DNA from 3 places in the Effusibacillus sp. SKA8 genome. Region 1 is predicted to be linked to each of the others. Evidence: riboswitches for the same ligand, from Rfam matches in the RefSeq annotation. Region 1 holds a riboswitch; each other region holds the start of a gene.
What was found. Region 1 has a riboswitch for cyclic di-AMP ahead of AC4ED1_RS07560 (3D domain-containing protein). Riboswitches for the same ligand answer to the same signal wherever they lie in the genome.
Positions count from the first base shown of each region.

Region 2: another riboswitch for cyclic di-AMP. It lies ahead of AC4ED1_RS02685 (Na-translocating system protein MpsC family protein); the one in region 1 lies ahead of AC4ED1_RS07560 (3D domain-containing protein).
Region 3: another riboswitch for cyclic di-AMP. It lies ahead of AC4ED1_RS00115 (C40 family peptidase); the one in region 1 lies ahead of AC4ED1_RS07560 (3D domain-containing protein).

Region 1 is NZ_JBZCSF010000007.1:42,164-49,580, forward strand. Features, by position in the region: gene AC4ED1_RS07550 (hypothetical protein) at 1-1,023, opposite strand, end outside; gene AC4ED1_RS07555 (glycosyltransferase family 4 protein) at 1,020-2,150, opposite strand; gene AC4ED1_RS07560 (3D domain-containing protein) at 2,220-2,891, opposite strand; cyclic di-AMP (ydaO/yuaA leader) riboswitch at 2,896-3,046, opposite strand; gene AC4ED1_RS07565 (aminotransferase class I/II-fold pyridoxal phosphate-dependent enzyme) at 3,148-4,614, opposite strand; gene AC4ED1_RS07570 (C40 family peptidase) at 4,757-5,422, opposite strand; gene ytvI (sporulation integral membrane protein YtvI) at 5,632-6,663, opposite strand; gene dapF (diaminopimelate epimerase) at 6,699-7,417, opposite strand, start outside.
Region 2 is NZ_JBZCSF010000002.1:89,500-96,916, reverse strand. Features, by position in the region: gene AC4ED1_RS02715 (branched-chain amino acid ABC transporter permease) at 1-91, shown strand, start outside; gene AC4ED1_RS02710 (ABC transporter ATP-binding protein) at 122-895, shown strand; gene AC4ED1_RS02705 (ABC transporter ATP-binding protein) at 898-1,608, shown strand; gene AC4ED1_RS02700 (sigma-54 interaction domain-containing protein) at 1,655-3,034, opposite strand; gene AC4ED1_RS02695 (proline dehydrogenase family protein) at 3,286-4,206, shown strand; gene pruA (L-glutamate gamma-semialdehyde dehydrogenase) at 4,254-5,795, shown strand; cyclic di-AMP (ydaO/yuaA leader) riboswitch at 6,071-6,217, shown strand; gene AC4ED1_RS02685 (Na-translocating system protein MpsC family protein) at 6,364-6,759, shown strand; gene kdpF (K(+)-transporting ATPase subunit F) at 7,029-7,112, shown strand; gene kdpA (potassium-transporting ATPase subunit KdpA) at 7,161-7,417, shown strand, end outside.
Region 3 is NZ_JBZCSF010000001.1:12,525-19,941, reverse strand. Features, by position in the region: gene AC4ED1_RS00130 (TetR/AcrR family transcriptional regulator) at 1-120, opposite strand, end outside; gene AC4ED1_RS00125 (DUF2254 family protein) at 280-1,890, opposite strand; gene AC4ED1_RS00120 (S8 family peptidase) at 2,060-3,994, shown strand; gene AC4ED1_RS00115 (C40 family peptidase) at 4,057-4,758, opposite strand; cyclic di-AMP (ydaO/yuaA leader) riboswitch at 4,759-4,890, opposite strand; gene AC4ED1_RS00110 (ArsJ-associated glyceraldehyde-3-phosphate dehydrogenase) at 5,080-6,111, opposite strand; gene AC4ED1_RS00105 (class I SAM-dependent methyltransferase) at 6,391-7,417, opposite strand, start outside.

The DNA.
Region 1 (7,417 bases):
GTCGCCGGGATTTGATTCGCCCAGGGCGGGAACTGTCAAATAGACGGCCGGGAGCGGCGTTAAGCCGATCAGCAGATGGGCAAGCCAAGGTTTTTCACCCACGCCCCGCCACTTTAACGCCGCTGCCGCCAGCAGCAGCGTAATCGCCCCCCCGACAAACCCCTTGACCAGATAGGGCCTGTATTTGTTTACCAGTGCGGCGTTTTCGATTTGGTTCATCAAATAAATGATTGACGGTTCGGCAGAAAGGACGGTGCCGATTCCATGACCGATTCCGCCTTTTAGATAAGGGGGCAGTCCAAGATGGGACAATACGGTCGGCGCGACATCGTACACGGTAACCAGCCCGGCTTGCCTTGTCGAATTGGAAGCCAGCAGCGAGTTGGATTCCACTCCGCCGCCGTCCATCAGCAATACGCCTACCGCCCGGTGGCCCAGTCCGATGTCGGCAAAAGAGACGGGATTTGCAACGATTAAAAGATGCGACCTGTCCGTATCGTTCAGCAGCTTGCCGATGAAACGGTCCGCTTTCGCCAGCGCGTTGACGTACTGGTCTTTGAACGTTGCAAGGTCCATGTTTTTTCGGCTGGCGGCAAGCCGTTCCAGCTCTCCGATTTCAAGTGTCAAAAAATTGGCCCGTTCCCGCAAAGCCAGGTATTCCCGGTATAACTCCTCATAATTTGCTTCACGCCCAATGGCGGCAACACGCCCGCCGGACGCGACGATGGCGGACACGAGCGCATCCGGGTCCGCGTTGTCCCGGCCGCCGGTCATCACGGCCCGGTAACCGGCGACATCGTCGCCCCGAAACGGCAAAGCCATGTTTGCCGCTCCGCCGGATTCCATCATCCGGTGCAGATTGGGAGTCACCCGCGGGGATATCGCTTCCCAGGTCAGCCCCGGAAGCATTACCAGTATGGCCTGATTTTCTCCGTCCCGCAAAGCGCCTGCGGAACCGGCTTGCAGGAAGACGCTCAACAGGACCGCCAAACAACCTGCAACACGCTTCCACCCCCGTTTCATTCGGCAGCCCTCCCGCCGCTCAAAACCTCATCGTAAACGCGGAGCGTGTCTTGGATCATCCGCTGCAGCGAAAAATGCTCCCTTGCCCGCCGCTTGCCTCCATCCGCCAAAGCCCGCCTGCGTTCGTCGCTATGCAGCAGTTCGGTCATGCTTCGAAACAATTCGGGAGGGCTGCCGGCTGGCACCAGCACACCGGCGTCCGGACCTCCAATCACTTCGGATACCCCTCCCGCGTCGGTGGCGATCACGGGAACCCCTTCCCGTATCGCTTCCAGCACGGCCAGCCCGAATCCTTCCCTGCGGGAACTCTGCACATACACATCGAATCCAGACAGCAATTGGGCGGCTTCCCCAATCGCCCCCAGCCAGCGGATGCGGCCGTTTAAACCAAAACTCAAATCTTGCAGTTCCCGTCTTTGCGGACCGTCCCCGATAATCGCCAAATACGCGTCATAACCGCAATCGACCAGCATCCGAAAAGCCAGGATCAGATCCCGTACCCCTTTTTCCGGGATCAAACGGGCAATGCTGCCAAACACGAAGGCGTTTGGTGGCACATTCATCCAATCTCTCGCCTGGGCACGGGACAAACGCTTCCTGGCTGGCGGCAAGCCGTTGTGCACGGTTACAACCTTGTCCGGGCGGACGCCGAGCTGCCTCCGCAATCTCTCCGCCAAAGCGGCTGAGACGGCGATATAACGATCCGTTTCCGCAGCCAGTTTTTTTTCCGCGTGCAAAAAAGCCGCCTGCAGGATACGGCTGTCCGGCTCGACAAAATTGTGAAATGTGCAGATTAAACGGGGGGGGCGTTTGCAAAGCCGCGCGGCCAGCCTGCCAATCCACGCGGATTTTGCACCGTGCATGTGCAAAATATCGACCGGCTGCCGCTCCAGCAGACTCCGTAACGCGATGACGCTTCGCAGGTCTGACCAAGGCTTGAGGCCGTCTTCCACCCGCAGCCCGGTTTTCCCGACCCACGAAGGTAATTGCCTGGACAGCGCCGACTCCGGCGGACACACCACGGTGGCCTGGATCTTCCTGATCGGAAGCCCCCCTGCCAGTTCCCGCACGTGTTCCCGCATGCCGCCGTCTGCCGGACGCACCAGATGCATGACACGGATCGGCATCTCCTTCACCTCTCGGATTTTCTTCCCTATTAGGGTGTCCCGATCGGTGGAAAATGTTTCAAGCGGATTTTATTTGCCGAGGATTCGGACTTGCACGTTCTGGATTCCGAAATTGCGAAGGCTTTGCTCGTCCGCGTTGATATAAATGTCGATCCGGTTTCCGTGAACCGCCCCGCCGATGTCTTCAGCAACAGCCATGAAGCCATTGGCCGGGAGATTCGGATGATTGTATCCCGAGATCCACAAGCGGGTTCCCAGCGGGATCAGATTCGGGTCCACGGCGACAACCCCCTGCCGCACCGGCGTTCCCAGATACGTCTTGCCGCCAAACTTCCGGTTGATATTGGAGGGACCGTACGCGGTAGCCGTCATGTTGAGAACTTTGGCCCTTGATTTGGCAGCGGGCGGGGATGGTGCCGGTTTGCTTTCAGAATACGGTTTCGCCTGCCGCGGGAGTTGACCGGCACCTGCACCGGACAAGCCGCTGCGGCTCGCCAAGGCCGGGAAAACTTCCCCGGACTTCTCATTCTGAGCGGACGGCGGAGCCTCGGCAGCTTGCGGATCGTTTTTGTCGCTGTCCCGATCCTGCCGCTGCGACTGCATTTCCTCCGCCGGCGCCAAAGCCTGCTGGGCGATACCGGGCGAATCGCGCCAAACGGCTTTTCCCGTCCATCCTCCCGCAACCGGGACAATTAACAAAATAAAGACACCCCACAATGCTTTTCGCCGATTGAACCGCATATGATCACTCTCCTTCCGGGCCTCCGAAGTTAGCTGACGGGTTCGGGCGAAGGAGCCCGTGCGAACGCTGAACGCATCCGCGATTCACCCCAAAAACAACGGTTCCTCCGTACGCAACCGGCTTGGCGCCGGCGGCGATTCGGCCATCTCGGTTCCCGTGTTATTTTACTGAAGGGTCAGAGAAGATGCACTAGTAAACCGCTGGAAACCGCAAAAAACGCCGCCCAGGTCCAACCCCGGGCGGCGGCTCCCGTTTTCAGGTTCGCTTCACGACTTTTACGCACTTGATTTCCGGATCGTCCGGCCCCTGAACCGGAAGACCCGCTTCCATATGCTCGCGAATGTAGTTGATGTTCTCCCGCGTCACGATTTCCCCGGGCAGCAAAATCGGAATGCCCGGCGGATAGACCATCACAAGTTCGGCGAATGTCCGGCCGACCGCTTCGTCAAAGGGCACCACTTCCGTTTCGGAATAGAAGGCCTGGCGGGGCGACATCGCCAGTTTGGGCATTTCGGGGAGGTGTACCTGAATCACCTGTTTTCCCGTTTGATACGCGTGGCGCTGGGCGATTTTTCGCAGGGCGTCAAGCAAAGCGCCGACGGTTTCTTGCGTATCGCCCAACGTTACAATGCACAGGATATTATACAAATCCGACAGTTCGACTTCGATGTTGAATTCTTCGCGCAGCACCCGCTCCACATCGTAGCCGGTGATCCCCAGCTCCCGCACGGAGATCGTCAATTTCAGCGGATCCATATCGTAAACGGAAGAATTGTGCAGAATCTCCCTGCCAAAGCAATACAATCCTTCGATTTTGTTGATCTCTTCCCTCGCGTATTCGGCGATCCGAATCGCCCTGTCCAACAATTCACGCCCGTGCATCGCCAGATGTTTGCGGGCGACGTCGAGGGAAGCCAGCAGCAAATAGGATGTCGACGTCGTCGTCAGCATCGAGAGGATCGACTGCACATGATCCGGGTTGACCAGACCTTCCCGCACGTTCAAAACCGAACTTTGCGTCATCGAACCGCCCAGTTTGTGGACCGAGGTGGCCGCCATATCGGCGCCGGCCTGCATGGCCGACAAGGGCAATTTTTCGTGGAAATGGATGTGCACCCCATGGGCTTCATCGACGATGACGGGAATTCCCCGGTCGTGAACCAGTTCGACAATCGACTTCAGATCGCAAGCGATGCCGAAGTAAGTGGGGTTGATCAGCATAACGCCTTTCGCGTCCGGATGTGCGTCAAGCGTCCTGCGCACCGTTTCCAGCGAGACCCCGTGCGCGATCCCGAGATTCGGATCCAGTTCCGGATGCATAAAAACGGGTTCGGCCCCGGACAAGATAATCGCCGCCGAAACGGATTTGTGGATATTCCGCGGCACAAGCAGTTTGTCGCCGGGACCCGCCACCGACATGATCATGGTGATGATGGCTCCCGACGTGCCCTGTACGGAGAAAAATGTATGGTCGGCACCGAACGCCTCTGCCGCAAGTTCCTGCGCCTCGCGAATGATCCCCTTCGGCGTGTGCAGGTCATCAAGCGGCGCGATGTTGATCAAATCGATCGCAAGCGCGTTTGGTCCGATAAAATCGCGAAATTCTTTGGCCATCCCGCTGCCCTTTTTGTGTCCCGGAATATGAAACTGAAGCGGGTCCCGCTTTGCGTGTTCCACAAGGGCGGTAAAAAGCGGGGTCCGTTCTTGTTCCCGTCTGTTCATTTCGCCTCCCGACTCCTCTGCTTTTATGCAAACATACAGCAAGTAGTATAGCAAATGCTCGTCAAACGTGGAAGGAAAAACGCAAAAAAACGCAAACCGTTTTTGTGCGGTTCGCGCGGGATTTCTGTAAAAGCCGCTTTTGTCAAAAATAGCTCCTTGCCCCCACATATCTCTCAGCCCAATATGTATTGGACATGGTAGAGATGATGACTCCTTGCGATGAACTGGCGTGAATGAACTGTCCGTCTCCCAAATAGATTCCGAGGTGGGAGGGCCCGGGCTTGTACGTGGAAAAAAAGACCAGATCCCCCGCTTCCAACTCGCTTTTCGCAACCGGAACCCCCGCGTTGAATTGGTCGGCAGACACCCGCGGCAGCGTCAAGCCGTTTTTCGCAAACACGTAACTGGAAAAACCGGAGCAGTCAAATCCCGCCGGAGATTGGCCTCCCCAAAGGTATGGCGCCCCGAGATACCGCTTGGCAGTAGCCACAATACCGGCTTGCAGCATCCGCTTCTTGAGGACTTCGAACGTCCTCCGTCCCACAATGCCGTCGGCTGCCAAGCCGTTGGCCCGCTGGAAGCGAATGACCGCATCCTTTGTCAACGGACCGAAATAACCGGTTGCAGTGCCGGAAAAATATCCCAATTGGCCGAGCTCCAGCTGAAGAGTCCTGACATCTTCGCCTGACATCCCGGATTTTAGCAGAGTGTCGCCAAAAGCGGCCTTTGCTTGTCCCACATAGGAAAACGACAAGCAAATCGCACCGGCAAACAGCAGTCTCCGCCAAAAATTCTTGCTTCTGCTCATCTAGGTGTCTCCTCCCTGGATTCCCTGATTGTGCAAACTCTTCCTATTTCCTATTGTAGTAGGGAGAAGACTGGAAAAACAGCAGTAAATCCTGGTAACTTCCAAGCGACACATGGCCTATTCCCCGAACGCTTCCCAAACTTCCGGCCGCGAGTTGTTCCACAATTCACTGCAGCAAAGCCTCCTTTTTTTAGATTTCGGCCCTGTTTTTAAAAATCGATTTTAAACTTCAGGAACCCCGCTTCTCGCAGCGCCTCAAACACGATCACTGCGGCCGGCCCCAGAATCAGCCCGAAAAAACCGATCAGCTGGAACCCGAGATACATGCTGACCAATGCGGCCAGGGCGCTGATGCCGAGGCTGGAGCCCAAAATCTTCGGTTCAACGATGCGCCTGACGACCGTAATCACCGTAAACAAGACGAGCAGGCCGATCCCCAGACGCGGGTTGCCTGTCAGAAAGCCGTACCCCGCCCAGGGTACAAGCACCGAACCGGTCCCCAGAATCGGAAGAATGTCGACCAGGACGATCAAGAAGGCGATCAGCGCCGCATATTTCACCTTTAAAATCAAAAGGCCGACGAACGCCAGCAGATAGGTGAGCAGGCTCAAAATAAGCTGGGCCCGCAGAAAGCCGATCGCCGCCCGGTTTAACTGGGTGAGCACAAGTCCGACTTTCTCTCTGGCGGAAACGGTGAACATTCGCATGAAACCTGCGCGAAGCCGGGGAAGATCAAGACTGATCAAGAACAAGCCGACCAGATAAACAACCGACACGAGCAGCAGCCCCGGTATGGCCGCCACCGCGCTTAACACCCATTTCCCGAGACTGGTGGCCGTGTTAATGGCCGAATTTTTCAATGCTTGAAACGCCTGGCGGATCGTATCGACAGTCTCGGCCGGCAGCGAGGAAGAGTAGGTCTGCCACAACCAGACGTATTTTTCCGCCAGTTCGAACAAATGCGCCGAAAAAGCAGGCAACCGCTGGGCCAACTCGACACTCTGAACAATCAGTCTGGTTCCCAGCCAATAACCGCCAATTCCAAACAGCGCAAAGAACAGCAAGAACGTCAGGGTGACCGCCGCCGGCCGGTTGATCCTGCCGATCCGAACGAGAAACAGCACGACAGGTTCCAACAAGATAGCCGTTAACAGAGCCAGCAGCAACGGTATACTGTAGGGAATCAGCAGAACGGCCGCCGCTCCCAGCACAGCGAGCCAAATCGCGTTTCGGATTGTCATTTGCCCATGCGGCTCCCTTCACGTTCACTTCCGTTTCATTTGTAATACACGCCGTCGCAGATAAACTCGGCGGGTCCCGTCATGTACACATGGCCATCCTCGTTCCATTCGATCTCCAAATCCCCGCCGAGCAGGTGAACAAGCACACGCCGGTCCAGCTTTTCGGTCAGGATACCTGCCACCACCGCCGCACACGCGCCGGTCCCGCAAGCCTGGGTAATGCCGGAGCCGCGTTCCCAAACCCGGAACAGAATCTCACCGCGGTTCAGCACCTGAATAAATTCGACATTGGTGCGTTCCGGAAAAAGCGGATGGTGCTCGAGTTTGGGTCCGGCGCTTGCCACATCCACCCGCTCCACGTCATCGACGAAAATCACCGCATGCGGATTGCCCATCGAAACGGCGGTAATCGTGCAAGGCGTTTCCTCCACGTCAATCGTTTCAAGAATTGTCCTCGTTTCCGGATCGCCTTTCATCGGCAAATCCTTCTTCAAAAGGCGGGGAACTCCCATATCGACCGTGACCAGCTTGACTTTGTTGTCATCGCCGATATGAAGTTCCGCCTCCACAATGCCGCCAAGCGTTTCAATCCGGAACCTATCCTTATCGGTCAGCCCTCTGTCATACACGTATTTTGCCACACTGCGCAGCCCGTTCCCGCAGTTTTTCGCTTCCGAGCCGTCGCTGTTGAACACGCGCATCCGAAAATCCGCCTTGTCGGAGGGGCCGATCAAGATCATCCCGTCGGAACCGA
Region 2 (7,417 bases), on a different contig from region 1:
GCTGTTCGGAATCGCGCTGGTGGCCATGATGCTGTTCCGTCCGCAGGGCCTGTGGCCTATGCGCAAGGACGTACTGACGGATCAGAAGTGAAATTTGGGAGCAATCTCAGGAGGTGTTACGATGTCACTCCTTCAATTGAGTCACGTCACGTTGCGGTTCGGGGGACTTATCGCAGTCAACGACCTGAGTTTCGAGATACCGGAGGGCGCGATCATGAGCGTGATCGGGCCGAACGGAGCGGGAAAAACGTCGGTGTTTAACATGATCACCGGTTTTTACAAGCCGACGAGCGGCGACATCGTGTTCAACGGGGTCAGTGTTGTCGGTAAGAAACCGAGCCGGATCACGCAGATGGGAATGGCCCGCACGTTTCAGAACTTGCGGCTGTTTCCCCACCTGTCCGTGCTGGAAAATGTGATGAGCGGCATGCACAGCAAAACGTCGCAAGGCGTGATCGGGGCGATCTTCCGGACTCCGGCCCAGCGGCGGGAGGAAGAACTGATTCATACAGTGGCCGAGTCCTGCCTGGAGTTTGTCGGGATCAAACAGTATGCCGGACGGTTGGCGAAAAATCTCCCTTACGGAATTCAACGGCACGTCGAAATCGCCAGGGCGCTTGCCACTCAGCCAAAATTGCTGCTGCTGGACGAACCGGCTGCAGGTCTCAACCATGGCGAAAAGCTGGAGTTAATCGATCTGATCAAGCGGATCCGGAAAGAGTTCAATCTGACCGTTGTCCTGATCGAGCATGACATGGGCTTGGTCAACCAGGTGTCGGAAAAGATCATCGTGCTGAATTACGGGCAAAAGATTGCGGAAGGCACGCCCGCCGAAGTGTTGAACAATCCGCTGGTGATCGAAGCCTACCTTGGGAAGGAGGAGGATGCGGTGTGAGTCTGCTGGAACTTTCCCAAGTCGACGCGTATTACGGCAAAATTCAAGCGTTAAAAGGGATCAGCCTGTCTGTCGGCCAAGGCGAGATCGTGACCCTGCTCGGCAGCAACGGCGCCGGAAAAAGCACCACTCTCAAGACGATCTCCGGTTTGGTGCGCGCCAAGAGCGGGAGCATTCGCTTCATGGGAGAAGATATCACCAAGCTTGCCGCCCACGAGATCGTGGAACGCGGGATTGTGCATGTTCCGGAGGGCCGCCGCGTGTTTGGATCGATGACAGTGACGGAGAATCTGGAACTGGGCAGCTTTACGAAACGCAAGGACCACGCTTTTATCAAACGAACCATGGAACATGTGTTTGAACTGTTTCCGCGGCTGAAAGAGCGCCACAAACAAAAAGCGGGTACGCTCTCCGGCGGCGAACAGCAGATGCTGGCAATCGGCCGGGCGATTATGAGCGACCCGAAACTCCTGATGCTCGATGAGCCTTCGATGGGTCTGGCTCCGATTGTGGTTCAGGATATTATGAAGATCATCAAAAAGATCAACGAGGAAGGAACGACTGTTTTGCTGGTCGAGCAGAACGCGAAAGCCGCGCTGAAACTGGCGCATACCGGGTACGTGATCGAGACCGGCCGGATCACCATGCACGACAGCGCGGACAAACTTCGCGAAGACGACAGCATCATCAAGGCGTACCTGGCAAATCCCTGATCCGCAGAGCGAATCCCGACGCGTTAAACCGCAGCCGCCGACAGAGTCAAATGAGACCGTATTTTCGCAGTTTGTTGTACAAAGTGCCGCGGGATATGCCGAGCAGTTTGGCGGCGGCGGCCTTGTTGCCGTAGGTGGTTCGCAGTGCGCTTTGGATCAGTTGCAGTTCCGATTCGTACCCTGCGTGGTCGTCTCTTGTCAAAAGGGGTTGTGCCGAAACCGGCGCTTCCGCGTCCAAACGGGGTACCTGGATTGATGCCGGCAGATGTTCGCGCCGGATGCAGTCGTCCTCGGTGAGAATCACCAGCCGTTCGATCACATTCCGGAGCTGCCGGATATTGCCGGGCCACGAATAGTTCATCAGAGTGACGATCACTTCCGGATCGAAGCGGGGAATCGGCTTGCCGTGCTGAACGGCGATTTCCCCGGTAAACAGTTGGACCAGTTCGGGTATATCCTCGACACGTTCGCGGAGCGGCGGGATCTCAACGGCGACGACATTCAACCGGTAGTACAGGTCTTCCCGGAACGCGCCGGCTGCCACCCGCTCTTCAAGATTGCGGTTGGTGGCCGCGATGATGCGGACATCCACCTGAACGGGCTCGGTGCCGCCCACGCGGTAAAACTGCCGTTCCTGCAAGACGCGCAGCAATTTGACCTGCATCTCAAGCGGCAGTTCGCCGACCTCGTCGAGGAAAAGGGTTCCTCTGTGGGCCAGTTCCAATTTTCCGGGTTTGCCTTTCCGGTCGGCTCCGGTGAAAGCCCCGCCCTGATAGCCGAACAATTCGCTTTCGAACAGAGCTGCCGGAATCGCACCGCAGTTGATCGCGACAAACGCCTGTTTGGAACGCGGGCTTGCCCGGTGGATCGCGTGGGCAAACAGTTCCTTTCCAACTCCCGATTCGCCGGTGATCAAGACTGTCGCGTCTGTCGCAGCCACCCTGCGCGCAATCCGAATCGCGCGGGAGATGGCGGGTCCGTTGCCTTTAATCCGGTAAAACGGGTCGTCCGTCGGCGCGTATTTGGTAATTTCCGCTTCGAGGGTCCGCAGTTGGGACGTTGTGGTGAACAATTCGTTGCCAAGCCGTACCAGCTTCGAGACATCCTGCTCGGATGAGATGGCTCCGATGATTTCGCCTCCCGCAAACACCGGCGACGTATTGACCAACACGTGAGTTCCCGGACGCGGTTCATGGTAAGCTTGCCGAATCGGCCGTCCCTCGTTGAGAATCTGGGCGATCTTCAAGGAGTTCCAGCCAAAATCCGCAATGTTTTTTCCAACGATTTCGGAGGCCGGGATATTGTAAAGCTCCTCGGCCGCCCGGTTCCAATGGGTGACCGTGCCGTCCGCGTCGACGATGGTGATCGCTTCGTTCACCGTATCAAGCAGTGTTTGCAGCAGATAGTCGGACCGGGTGAAGTGCATGGTATCTCCCTCATTTCCGTTTTTTGCGTAAGCGGGTGTGCAATTTATACATGTATTGTACAGTTTGCATAAAAAATAATCAAATATGTATATTATTAAACATAAGTGTTCTAAGTATTGAACATTTCCGTATAACAATCGCCCGGAAGATCCTGCGCAGGCGTGAGATCTGCCGGTGATTTTGTTGGCACGAATTTTGCATAACTATAAGGTGTGAACTCGCACTCGGATCAAGAAAGGGGCGCTCAAGCTTGGAACAGCTAATGCGGAATACGCTGCTATTTCTGTCCAAGAATCAAGCCGCCAACAGAGCGGCCAAAAAATATGGGCTGCGTTTCGGGGCCAACCGCTTTGTAGCGGGGGAAACCATCGAATCGGCGATTCAGGCGGTCCGCGAATTGAACAATCAGGGGATCGTGGCGACGCTCGATCATTTGGGAGAGTTTGTCTTCAGCGAGGAAGAAGCGATCGAGTCGGCCGACTACTGCCTTCGTACGCTGGACGCGATTCACGAGTCGGGCGTCAAGTCCAACCTGTCTCTCAAGATGACGCAGTTAGGACTTGATATCTCCCGGGAACTGTGCATGGGCAACATGCGCCGCATCCTCGACCGCGCCAAGCAGTACGGCAACTTTGTGCGGATCGACATGGAGGATTACGCGCATAACGAAATCACCATGGAGATTTTCAAAGAGTTGCGCTCGGAGTACGGCGAAGCGGTCGGTCTTGTGATCCAGGCGTATCTTTACAAGGCGGAAGCGGACATCGACGATCTGAATAGGTTCAAACCTAACCTCCGTCTGGTCAAAGGCGCTTACAAAGAATCGCCGGAAGTCGCGTTTCCCAACAAAGAAGACGTAGACCGCAATTTTATCAGGATCATCGAAAAACATCTGCTGTACGGCAATTACGCTGCCATCGCGACACACGACGAAAAAGTCATTGAACATGTCAGGCGATTTGTCAAGGAACAGAACATCCCGAACTCGCAGTTTGAATTCCAGATGCTCTACGGCATCCGGGTTCAGATGCAGCGGCAGCTTGCTGCGGAGGGCTATACGATGCGTGTGTATGTCCCTTACGGAAACGACTGGTACGGTTACTTCATGCGCCGCCTGGCGGAACGGCCGGCCAATGTCGGATTTGTTCTGAAGTCCATGTTTAAAAAGTAAGGCTTTATTGAAGACTAACACTCGACTATCGGACTGGAGGAGTTCAAATGATCGAATTTCGCAATGAACCGTTCACCAATTTTGCAGACCCCGCAAACAAGGAAGCGATGCAGCAAGCTCTTGCCAAAGTCAAGGCGGAACTTGGCAGGGAATACCCGCTGGTAATCGGCGGCGAGAAGATTTTTACGGACAAAAAAGCAAAATCCATCAACCCCGGCAATGTGGATGAAATCGTCGGCTATCAGTCGCAGGCGGACAAGAACCTGGCCGAAAAGGCGATCCAGGCCGCGCTTGAAAAATTCAAGACCTGGCAATATGTGGATCCGCAGGAACGCGCCGGCTACCTGTTCAAAGCAGCTGCCGTCATGCGCCGTCGCAAGTTTGAGTTTGCCGCCTGGATGGTTTACGAAGTGGGCAAAAACTGGACGGAAGCGGACGCGGACGTCGCGGAAGCGATCGACTTCATGGAATTCTACGGCCGCGAAATGATTCGCCTTGGCGGCCCGCAGCCGTTGACCCCGCTTCCCGGCGAAGACAATCGTCTTTCCTACATTCCGCTGGGAGTGGGAGTGATCATTCCGCCCTGGAACTTCCCTCTGGCAATTATGGTCGGCATGACCACTGCCGCGATTGTGTCCGGCAATACCGTGGTGTTGAAACCCGCTTCCACTTCCCCGATTATTGCGGCGAAGTTTGTGGAACTGATGGAAGAAATCGGCCTCCCGGCGGGGGTCATCAATTTCATCCCCGGTTCCGGATCGGAAATCGGCGACTACATTGTGGAGCATCCGAAGACCCGCTTCGTTTCCTTCACCGGGTCTCGCGACGTCGGGCTGCATATTAACGAACGCATTGCCAAAACCGCGCAAAGCCAGATCTGGATCAAGCGGCTGGTTGCGGAAATGGGGGGCAAGGATGCGGTCGTGGTCGACGCTTCGGCCGATCTGGAAGAAGCGGCAACCGGAATCGTCCAGTCCGCCTTCGGATTCCAGGGCCAGAAATGTTCCGCCGGATCCCGCGCCATCATTCACAAAGATGTGTACGACATCGTGCTGCAGAAAGTGATCGAGAAAACAAAGGCACTGGAGATCGGCCTGCCGGAAGAAAACTATCCGATCGGCCCGGTTGTCGACCAAAACGCGTATAACAAGATCCTCGAATACATCGAAATCGGGAAAAGCGAAGGGCGCCTGGTGGCAGGCGGCGGCAAAGCGGAAGGCAACGGCTATTACATTCAGCCGACCATCTTCGCCGACGTGAAGGAAGACGCACGGATCATGCAGGAAGAAATTTTCGGGCCGGTGTTGGCGTTTTACAAAGCGGACAGCTTTGAAAAAGCGATTGAGGTGTTCAACAACACCGAATACGGTTTGACGGGCTCCCTTTACACCAACAACCGTGAACACCTTGAATACGCGCGCCGTCACATGCACTGCGGGAATCTCTATTTCAACCGCAAGTGTACGGGAGCGCTTGTAGGGGTACATCCGTTCGGCGGATTCAACATGTCCGGCACCGACTCGAAAGCGGGCGGCCGCGACTACCTGCTCCTGTTCACGCAGGCGAAAGTCGTGTCGGAGCGGCTTTAAAGAAGAATGTTTGCCCTGAACAAAGGGTTGGTGAACCGCTTGGTGCGGAGGCGCATAATCAGGCGGTGCGAGGGGGCGGAGGTTAGTCGCCCCCGCTTACTCGTTTTGGTCGGGTGTTTGGGAGAAGACAGGCGAAATACGGTGAAAAAAATAGTGATGATGAGAAAATCGAACAAAAATAGCGCATTTGTAAAATTTTTTCAATAAAACCTCTACTCTTTCCGGTGAAACGGCCGGTGCAAACTTACCCAATCCGGAGTATGATCATGCTAACAATTGAATGACGGCCTAATCTTGGTGTTACCCAAGAGCGGAGGAACCAATCAACTGGGGTTAATCCTGGGTTTCCAGGAGGGATGAGGAAAACTGCTTCTCTGCCATCCTACCCGTCAGCTAACTTCGTCGGCCAAAGCAGAGAAGGTCCGAGAGACCTGTCCACTGCGAATGTGATTGGTCTTTTTTGTTTGCGGTCATATCAGTCGGAGTTCGCCGCATGTCCGCGCAAAAACCACTCGACAAGCGGCTTTAAAGGGGTTATGAGAAATTGACGATCAATCAAAAGGGCAAGATGGAAATGGCCATCAGTGAATCCTATATCAAGTTGCAAAGGGAAATTCTGGGTCGCGGCCCGCAGGAAACCAAAACGTATATCATACGTGACATGGTGATTGTCCGAATGAAGGGGGTTTTGACGCAGGAGGAAAAACACCTAGTGATAACGGAAAAAGGCAAACAACTGGTCAAGACGATGCGCCACGTTTTGCGTGAACAATACAGCGGAAAGACAGAAGAGATTATCTCGCAGATAACGGGATGCCAGGTCATCTCCAGCCATAGTGATATCAGCACGAAACTGGGGGAACAGGTCGAGCTGTTCATATTGGATAAAGATTTGGAAAAAATGTTAAAGGAACGGACGGAACACGAAAGGGATACAGGAAGACTGAATACGGGGAACTCCTGAAAGAGTGCCAGGTATTACGTAAGCCTGTGGGTCTTGTATGGTTCCTTCCATCATGGAGTTGCAATCCGGGTGGATGGGATCGTATGGGATGCCGCAGGTTTTTCCGTTGTTTGGGCTGTCTTGGCAAAAAGGCACGCCCGCGTTTGCATAGGGACCGGCAAAGGAGGGCTTCAGTATGGATGACTTGGTGATGGGCTTATTGACAATGGGGATCTTTGTGCTGTTCTGGAAATTTGCCGATTTTGGCGGGAAAGCGTAGGGGAGGGGGGATGCACATGGTGGTACTCGGCGTAATCGCCGCCGGTTTGATTTTCTATCTTGCCTACGTGCTCATCCAACCGGAAAAATTCTAGTCTGTGATTCCGGTTGGGTATCCTTGCGATGGAAAGGGGAAAGGGTCCATGAATTTTTGGGGATGGCTCCAGGTGGCCGTCACACTGATGATCATGTTGGTACTGGTAAAACCGATAGGCACCTACCTGGTGAAAGTGTTCCATTACGAAAAAACTGCGCTTGACCGGGTGTTTGGGCCGCTGGAACGGGGCATCTACCGGTTGGCCGGGATTCGGGAAAACGAGGGGATGAACTGGAAGCAATACGCCCGGGCGATGCTGCTGTCCAATCTGATCATGATGCTGTTGATGTACGCGGTGTTCCG
Region 3 (7,417 bases), on a different contig from region 1:
TTTTTTTGCAATTTCGCGCATGGAAACAGAATGGTATCCGCTGGATACGAACAGTTCTCTGGCAGCCCGTAAAATTTCTTCCCGGGACAGTTCGCTGCCTGTTGCTTTTCGGGGAGACATACGACCCTCCTTTGGATTTGTCCTTTGTTTTTATTGACCATCGTTCAATTGATTTTATTTTAATTCAAGCCCCGATGTCGGTCAATGCTTGACCGGTTGCGGTCGCCCGGCTGCAATCGGGAAGCCGCAAGGGAAACGCGCTCCTGGCCAAGCGTGCCGTCAATTGACCGGCAGCCTGCGGGCCGGTTCACCCAAAAACTGTTCCGGTGCCAGCCCGTCGAACAGATCGACCCAGTCCGACCGGTTTTCCAGCAGTTTCGGGGAAACGCTCAGCGCCTGCCGGGGGCCGTTCGGGTATTGCCGCGCATATTCGTAATAACCTTCCCAGAGCAGATACACTTCCCGCAGATACCGTTCCGGTTCTTGGTAATCGTACAGATGGCGGATTTCCAAACGGTGCTCGATCATGTGGCGCAGCAGTTCCCGATCCGGCTCAAAATATTTGCCGACCGCCCGGATCAGAATGGTTACGATCGATTTTCGCTGCAGATACAGGGCGGTTGACGCCAGCAGCATAAACAAAAAAAGATAAGGCCGCACGCGAACCGGATCTTCTTGCTGCGGCAGCATTTCTTCCCGCATCCATGTCGAAATCGCCAGCACATCTTTGTTGTCCCCGTACAAAAACAACAACTTTGTCAGTTTCACATATTCGTGGAACAACTCGTAGATCAGCGGGTGCGGGAACAACGGCCCGTCCTTTTCGATAATGGTCGCCAACAGGCGTCCAAAGGCGTTGGACACGATGTGCTGGGCGACAAAGGAATGGCCGTGCAGCTCGCTTTTTGCGACCAACCTTCCGATTTCCTGCAAATACCGGAAGGAACCGATTACAAATTCGTGCACCGCTTCCTTGTCGGAACTTGTTTTGACCACCGCGCAACTGATTTCGTAAATATGCCGGACCACCGTCGCGATCATGTTCAGTTGCTGCTGCCCGGCCAGACTGTTGATCACAATCAGCGAATATCCCTCCACAATGACTCCGGCCGCCTTTAACGAGCCGCTTTCGACGTACTTCATCCCCATTTCCAGCATTTCATTCAAAATCGCCCCGGATACGGCCGTTTCCCTCTGGCTGAACGAGATGCTCGCCAATCCCTGCAGTTGCTCGACAATCCGTTTGTGATACCACAGCACCTTTTCCTGTTCGGCGGTCGGCAGCCGCGTGTTGTGCAGCAGATCCGCAATGTTTTTGACGCAGCGAATCGCCGTCATCGTATCCATGTCATTGACGGAACGCTTGCCGATATCCGCGATTTGCTCGATCCGGTCCAGCGCTTCCCGGTAGGCCCCCCGGTTATAAGCAGCCAGATACTCTTTCTCAATCTTGCTGATAATGGTCTCCGGTTTCATCAATTTCATGACGGCGTACATGTAGATCAGCAGCCACAAAAAACCGACGATCAGCAGCACCAGATCGGCGCTGATCCATTTGTCCATTTGTTTCAGGATCAATCCGTTTTCCAATTCGCGCATTTTGGAAAGCATATAAATCGCATGGAAAATCGTCAGCAGGTAAAACGAAAAAAGGGATATGTTATAGGGAAACCTCACGTAAAAATCGAGAATCCGGTGACTGTATTTGCTCGCGGTCATCTGAATCGCGACCATCACGATCGAGATTGACAGGGTGAAAATGGTGGCAAGGATTTGGGCGATCGTATTCAAATAATTGCGGGCCGTTTCGGCATCCCCGTCGAATATAGGCGGAGTGAGCAGCAAGATCGCCCCGATCAGCAGCCAGGAACCCACGAGATGCGATGCCATTTTGTCCCCGTCCTTTCCTGTTCACGCTTGTTTTATAGTATGTTCCGGGCCGCTCTAAAAAATTTGAGCGTTTTTTTCGACAGAAAGTGACAAACTAAAAAACGCCGGAGTGCCGAGCGCTTGTCCGGCGGCTTCCAGGTCCTTCAGCAAAACGTTTTGGGAGGTTGCCATGAAACGATTTGTATGGGGTGGGGCCACCCTGGCCGTCTTGTTGGCGATGACGGCAGTGCTGGGGTCCCGGCCGTTCCACCTGCCTTTGCAAAATCCGCCCCGGATCGCCAACATCCCGGGATCGCCCGCCGATGCCCGCGCCCGATTCACCGGTTCGCAAAGCCGGGCGGACATCGCCGCGCAGGATATGGCGGTCACCACCGCTTTGTGCGTGAGAGACTGCCGGTTTGCTTTGCAGCACCTGGCCAACCACCTGGATCACACAATCGATCCCGCCTTGCAAAGCAAATTGTTGAAACAAACGATTGCAGCACACCCGCAGTTTCGATCGATCGTATTGCACACGGGCAGCGGCTCCACAGTTGCCCAGGGAACCGCCGTAAAACCGCAAGCCGTGCAAGAGAGCATCGACGGCGTCCGCAAAACGGGACAATTTTACGTCACAGACCTGTATGAGGAGCCTGTGCGAAAACGTCAATTGCTGATGTCGATCGCGCTTCCGTTGCTGGAGAAGCCGCAGTCGGGCGGAGTTCTGGCGGCGGAGGTGGAGATGGGCTATTTGCGGCAGATTGCCGATCGGGTTGACGGCGAAATGGGGACGCACACCCACCTCAATAGCCAAAACGGCAGCCAGGTTCTGTTGCACCCGGAAAAACCGGCTGTACAAAACGGCAAGCCGGGTGCGGTGCAAGGAGTGGACGGCACCAAATGGCATACCGCGTCGACCGAGACAAAACCGCTTTCCGACGGCAAACAGGCTCGACACAAACCGAATGAAGTCGTGGTCCAGTTTCACTCTGAACCGGATGCCGCTTCATTGGCAAAAATCACTTCCGAAATTGACGGCACCGTCGTCAAACGAAACCATATGCCGGCGTTTGTGTTTCGCTCGCGATCGATGACTTCGGATCAGCTGGTCGCCTATTTTCAAAAAATGGGCGTAAAAATGGTGGAACCGCACCGGCTGTTCCGGCAGAACGAACTGCCAAACGATGTCCTCTACCAGCGGTATCAATGGAATTTCCCGCAGATCAAAATCGAAGACGCGTGGAAGACCACAACCGGCAGCCCCGCTACCGTCATCGCCGTGGTCGATACGGGAGTGGACCTGGACCATCCCGAGTTTGCGGGTCAACTGGTGCAGGGGCACAACATGATCGAAGACAGCGACCGTCCGCAGGACGACAACGGACATGGCACGCACGTGGCAGGCGTGATAGTGGCCCGTACCAACAATGTGGAAGGAGTGGCGGGCATGAACTGGAATTCGAAGGTGATGCCGATCAAGGCGTTGGACGCGGAAGGCACCGGTTCCGTGTTCGACATTGCGGACGGGATTCGCTGGGCGGTCGATCACGGAGCGAAAGTCATCAACTTGTCCCTGGGAGAGTATGAGGATTCCAACTACCTGCGGCAGGCGGTGCAGTATGCGGCAGCAAAAGACGTGCTTGTGGTGGCGGCCATGGGGAACGACGATACGGACCGCCCGAGTTATCCGGCCGCTTATCCGGAAGTGCTGGCGGTGACGGCGGTTGACAAAGAAAACAAACGGGCGACATTTTCCAACTACGGGACGCATGCCGGAGTGGCAGCGCCGGGCGTATCGGTTGCCAGCACGTTTCCCGGCCATCGTTACGCCGCCATGTCGGGCACTTCGATGGCATCCCCCCATGTCGCAGGGTTGGCCGGTTTGATCCGGGCGGCCAATCCGGACCTTCGCGCGTCGCAAGTAAAAGACATCATCCAGCGGACCGCGACGGACGTCGGGCCAAAAGGGCCGGACCTTTACTACGGGACAGGCTTGATTAACGTGGCGGAAGCGATCCGGCAGGCGCAAGCCAACCCGCGGGACATGTTCCCCGGCGGGCAACGGTCCAGACAAGCAAATCACCGGCCTTGGTGGTGGCCGTTTAGGTGGCTGTTCGGATTCTAAAAAAGTCAAAACAAACAGCCCCGTATCGCGCGTAAGTGGTACGGGGACAAACAAAAAGCACTTTACAAACGCTTCGCGCCGATGTAGCGGGGACCCCAGTACGAGCTGCTCAAGCTGTCGATTTTGACCCCGTGGGAACTGGTTGACGAAATGAATTGGTTGTCGCCGATGTAGATTCCCACATGGGATGCCCCGTTGTCATAGGTGGCGAAAAAAACCAGATCGCCCGGCTGCAAATCGGACACGGCAGCGCCTTGTTGATACATTTCATGGGAAGTGCGCGGCAATTCAACGCCTTGCTGTTCCATTACATACCGCACAAAACCGGAACAGTCAAAACCGGAAGGGCTGCTTCCTCCCCAGGCGTAGGGCACGCCGACAAGTTTTTTGGCGATCTCGACGACGTCCGATGTCTTGGCGTTCGCGTCTTTCGAATTCTTGAGTTCTTCCGCTTTCTTCGCCGCTGCTTCCGCAATCACGGGAGCGGTGGTCACACCGACCTTGCCGGTTTCCTCGATGTTGTGGTCTCTTTGGAATGCTTTCACAGCCCCTTCAGTCACTTCACCGTAATAACCGGTGTTTGAAGGATATGTGAAATATCCCAAAATCCGCAAGTCTTGCTGCAAAGCGGCGACTGCAGCCCCTTGCGAGCCTTTTTCCAAAACCGCGTCACCGTACTTTGCAGCGGCTTCCGCGACGGACACGCTGACAGATGCGAGAAAAACGGCTCCCGCAAACACAAAGGCCTTAACAAACTTATGCACTTCCATTCCTCCTACTGCCTCCGAGGTTAGTTGCCGGGTTTGGGTAGAGGCACCCTACACAAAAACTGTGATTCACCCCAAAAGATCAGGTCCCCCGTACTGACAAGGCGTCAGATTCGGCATTTATGATTCTATCACACTACTAGAAAATACCATGAAATATGTCGAATTTCAATAGGCTTTTGCCATCCTTTGGCTTTTGCCATCCTTTTGCACCCGTTTCTGAAACCAGGACTCCCGCAGGCGCTAGTCCACCCCCTGCCCCCAAAAAAGGACAGCGCCGCAGCCCTGTCCCCTTGTCCCGCTTTGTTCCAAGCGGATCTATTTCGTCATCACAGCTTCCTTTTCATACAGTTTGCTCCCGACAAGCCGGGCAAGATCGACAACGCGGCAGGAATAGCCCCATTCGTTGTCATACCAGGCCAGCACTTTTACCGTGCGGTCGCCGACCACCATCGTCGACAGACCGTCCACGATCGAGGAGGCCGAGTTGCCCACGAAGTCGACGGATACCAAAGGCTCTTCCGTGTACTCCAAAATCCCTTTGAGCGGGCCTTCCGCCGCCTTTTTCAGAGCGGCATTCACTTCTTCGGCGGTAACTTCCTTTTTCAATGTGGCGACCAAATCGACAACCGATACGTTGGGAGTAGGCACCCGCAGGGCGAGTCCGTTCAGTTTGCCCTTCAATTCCGGCAACACCAACGCCACCGCCTTGGCCGCCCCCGTGGAAGTCGGGATGATCGATGTCGCGCAAGCGCGTGCCCTGCGCAAATCCTTGTGCGGATTGTCGAGATTCTTCTGGTCGTTGGTATAAGAATGAACGGTCGTCATCAGGCCTTGTTCAATGCCGAACTCCTCGTGCAGCACTTTCACAACCGGAGCCAGACAGTTGGTTGTGCAAGACGCATTGGAAATTATAAAATGTTTGTCCGGGTCGTAAATTTCTTCGTTGACCCCCATTACGATCGTAACGTCTTCATCTTTGCCGGGCGCCGTGATAATCACTTTCTTTGCGCCGTTTTTCAAATGGATGCCGGCAGTTTCCCGCGAACGGAATTTTCCGGTCGATTCGATCAGCACATCGACACCGTACTCGCCCCACTTCAGGTTGTTTGGATCCCGGTCCGACAAAATGTGCACTTTCCGGCCGTTGACGACCAGTGCGTTTGCTTCCGCTTGAATCGTGACGTCCCACCGGCCGTGAACCGAATCATATTTGAGGAGATGGGCCAGAGAGGCGGGATCGGTGGTCGCGTTTACCGCCACGATCTCAAAATCGGGATCGAGCATCGCCGCCCGGAAAACCATCCGGCCAATTCTTCCGAATCCGTTAATACCCAGTTTAATCGCCATATGTCGACAAAACCTCCCAGCACTCGAAAAAGATACAATCCTATTTTACACCTACCAAAGATATTACACCATACTATTTCCTGATTTCTAGTAAAAAGTATGACACATTTTCCGGTTTGGTGTCAAAATTCAACACCTGCCTGTAACAGCAAAAAACAGCGGGTCGAATCCCGCCGTTTCCTACCGCTGTGTTGTCATATACCAAATCCCCAGGGCCAGAAACAAGAATCCGCCAATGATCAAACCGGTCGCCAATTTTTTGAGCATGAGACAGCCACCTCATGGAGCGATTTTGCGTTGCACGAGAACTTTAAAGCGTTCTCCCATGCCGCCGGGCATGATCAGATGCTTGATCGCCAAATTGCGCTTGTACCCCTCGTCATGAAACGGATCCTTTCCCGTTTCGGGTGCCAAGCTTTCAAAGATCCCCGCCCGAATCAAATAGTTGGACTGGGTTCCGTAAAAAGCGGTCTGCAACCCCAGACTCTCCCCGTATTTCATGAGTGCGGTAAAATTCACGTCAGCCGTCAGGTCTTGTTCGCCCGGATCCTGCAACACGTCCTGACAGATTCGGTGCCGGCGGTATGCCCGCAGCGTTCCGTGCATTCTTCCTTCGCACAAAATTTCCGCTTCGTCCCCATAGTCGACGGTGATGATAAATCCGGTTTGCAAATAACCCACTGCCTCGCGAAGCCAATCCAAGGCGCTCAGATTGACTTCGATCCGCTGTCCCGCCTGTAACGGCGGCACGTATTCCCGCAAATACCCAAAAATCCGCGGATCGGATACGGGTCCCATCTTCTCCGCCAATCGTCCGTCCGTTTCCGTCACGTACACCTCCCGCGTTCCTTTCTCGCCTTGTACGATCAGATGAACCGGGAAGGCGTCAATCAGCTCATTCGAAATGATGACCCCGGAAAAAGGACCCAGTTCGCCAAGAGAAGGCAGCCACTTGACCTTGTGCCCCTCCAGCGTCTGCCGCTGAACCTGCCGCAAACGGTCCGACTTCTCAACGATCCGGTAATCGATTGCAAAACCCAGATCCGGCGCCATAAACCGGATGCCGTTCAGAATCTCCTTCGCGAGCGTTCCTTCGCCCGCTCCAAATTCGACAACCACAAACGGGGAAGGGCTTCCAAGCTGACGCCATTTTTGCAACAAATCGCGGGCAAGGGTCTCCCCAAACACGGGATGGACTCCGGGCGCAGTGTAGAAATCGCCCGACGTTCCAAAAGGGGTCCGCTCCCTCTCATAATATCCGAGCCCGGGATAATACAGGGCCAATTCCATAAAATCCCGAAACGAA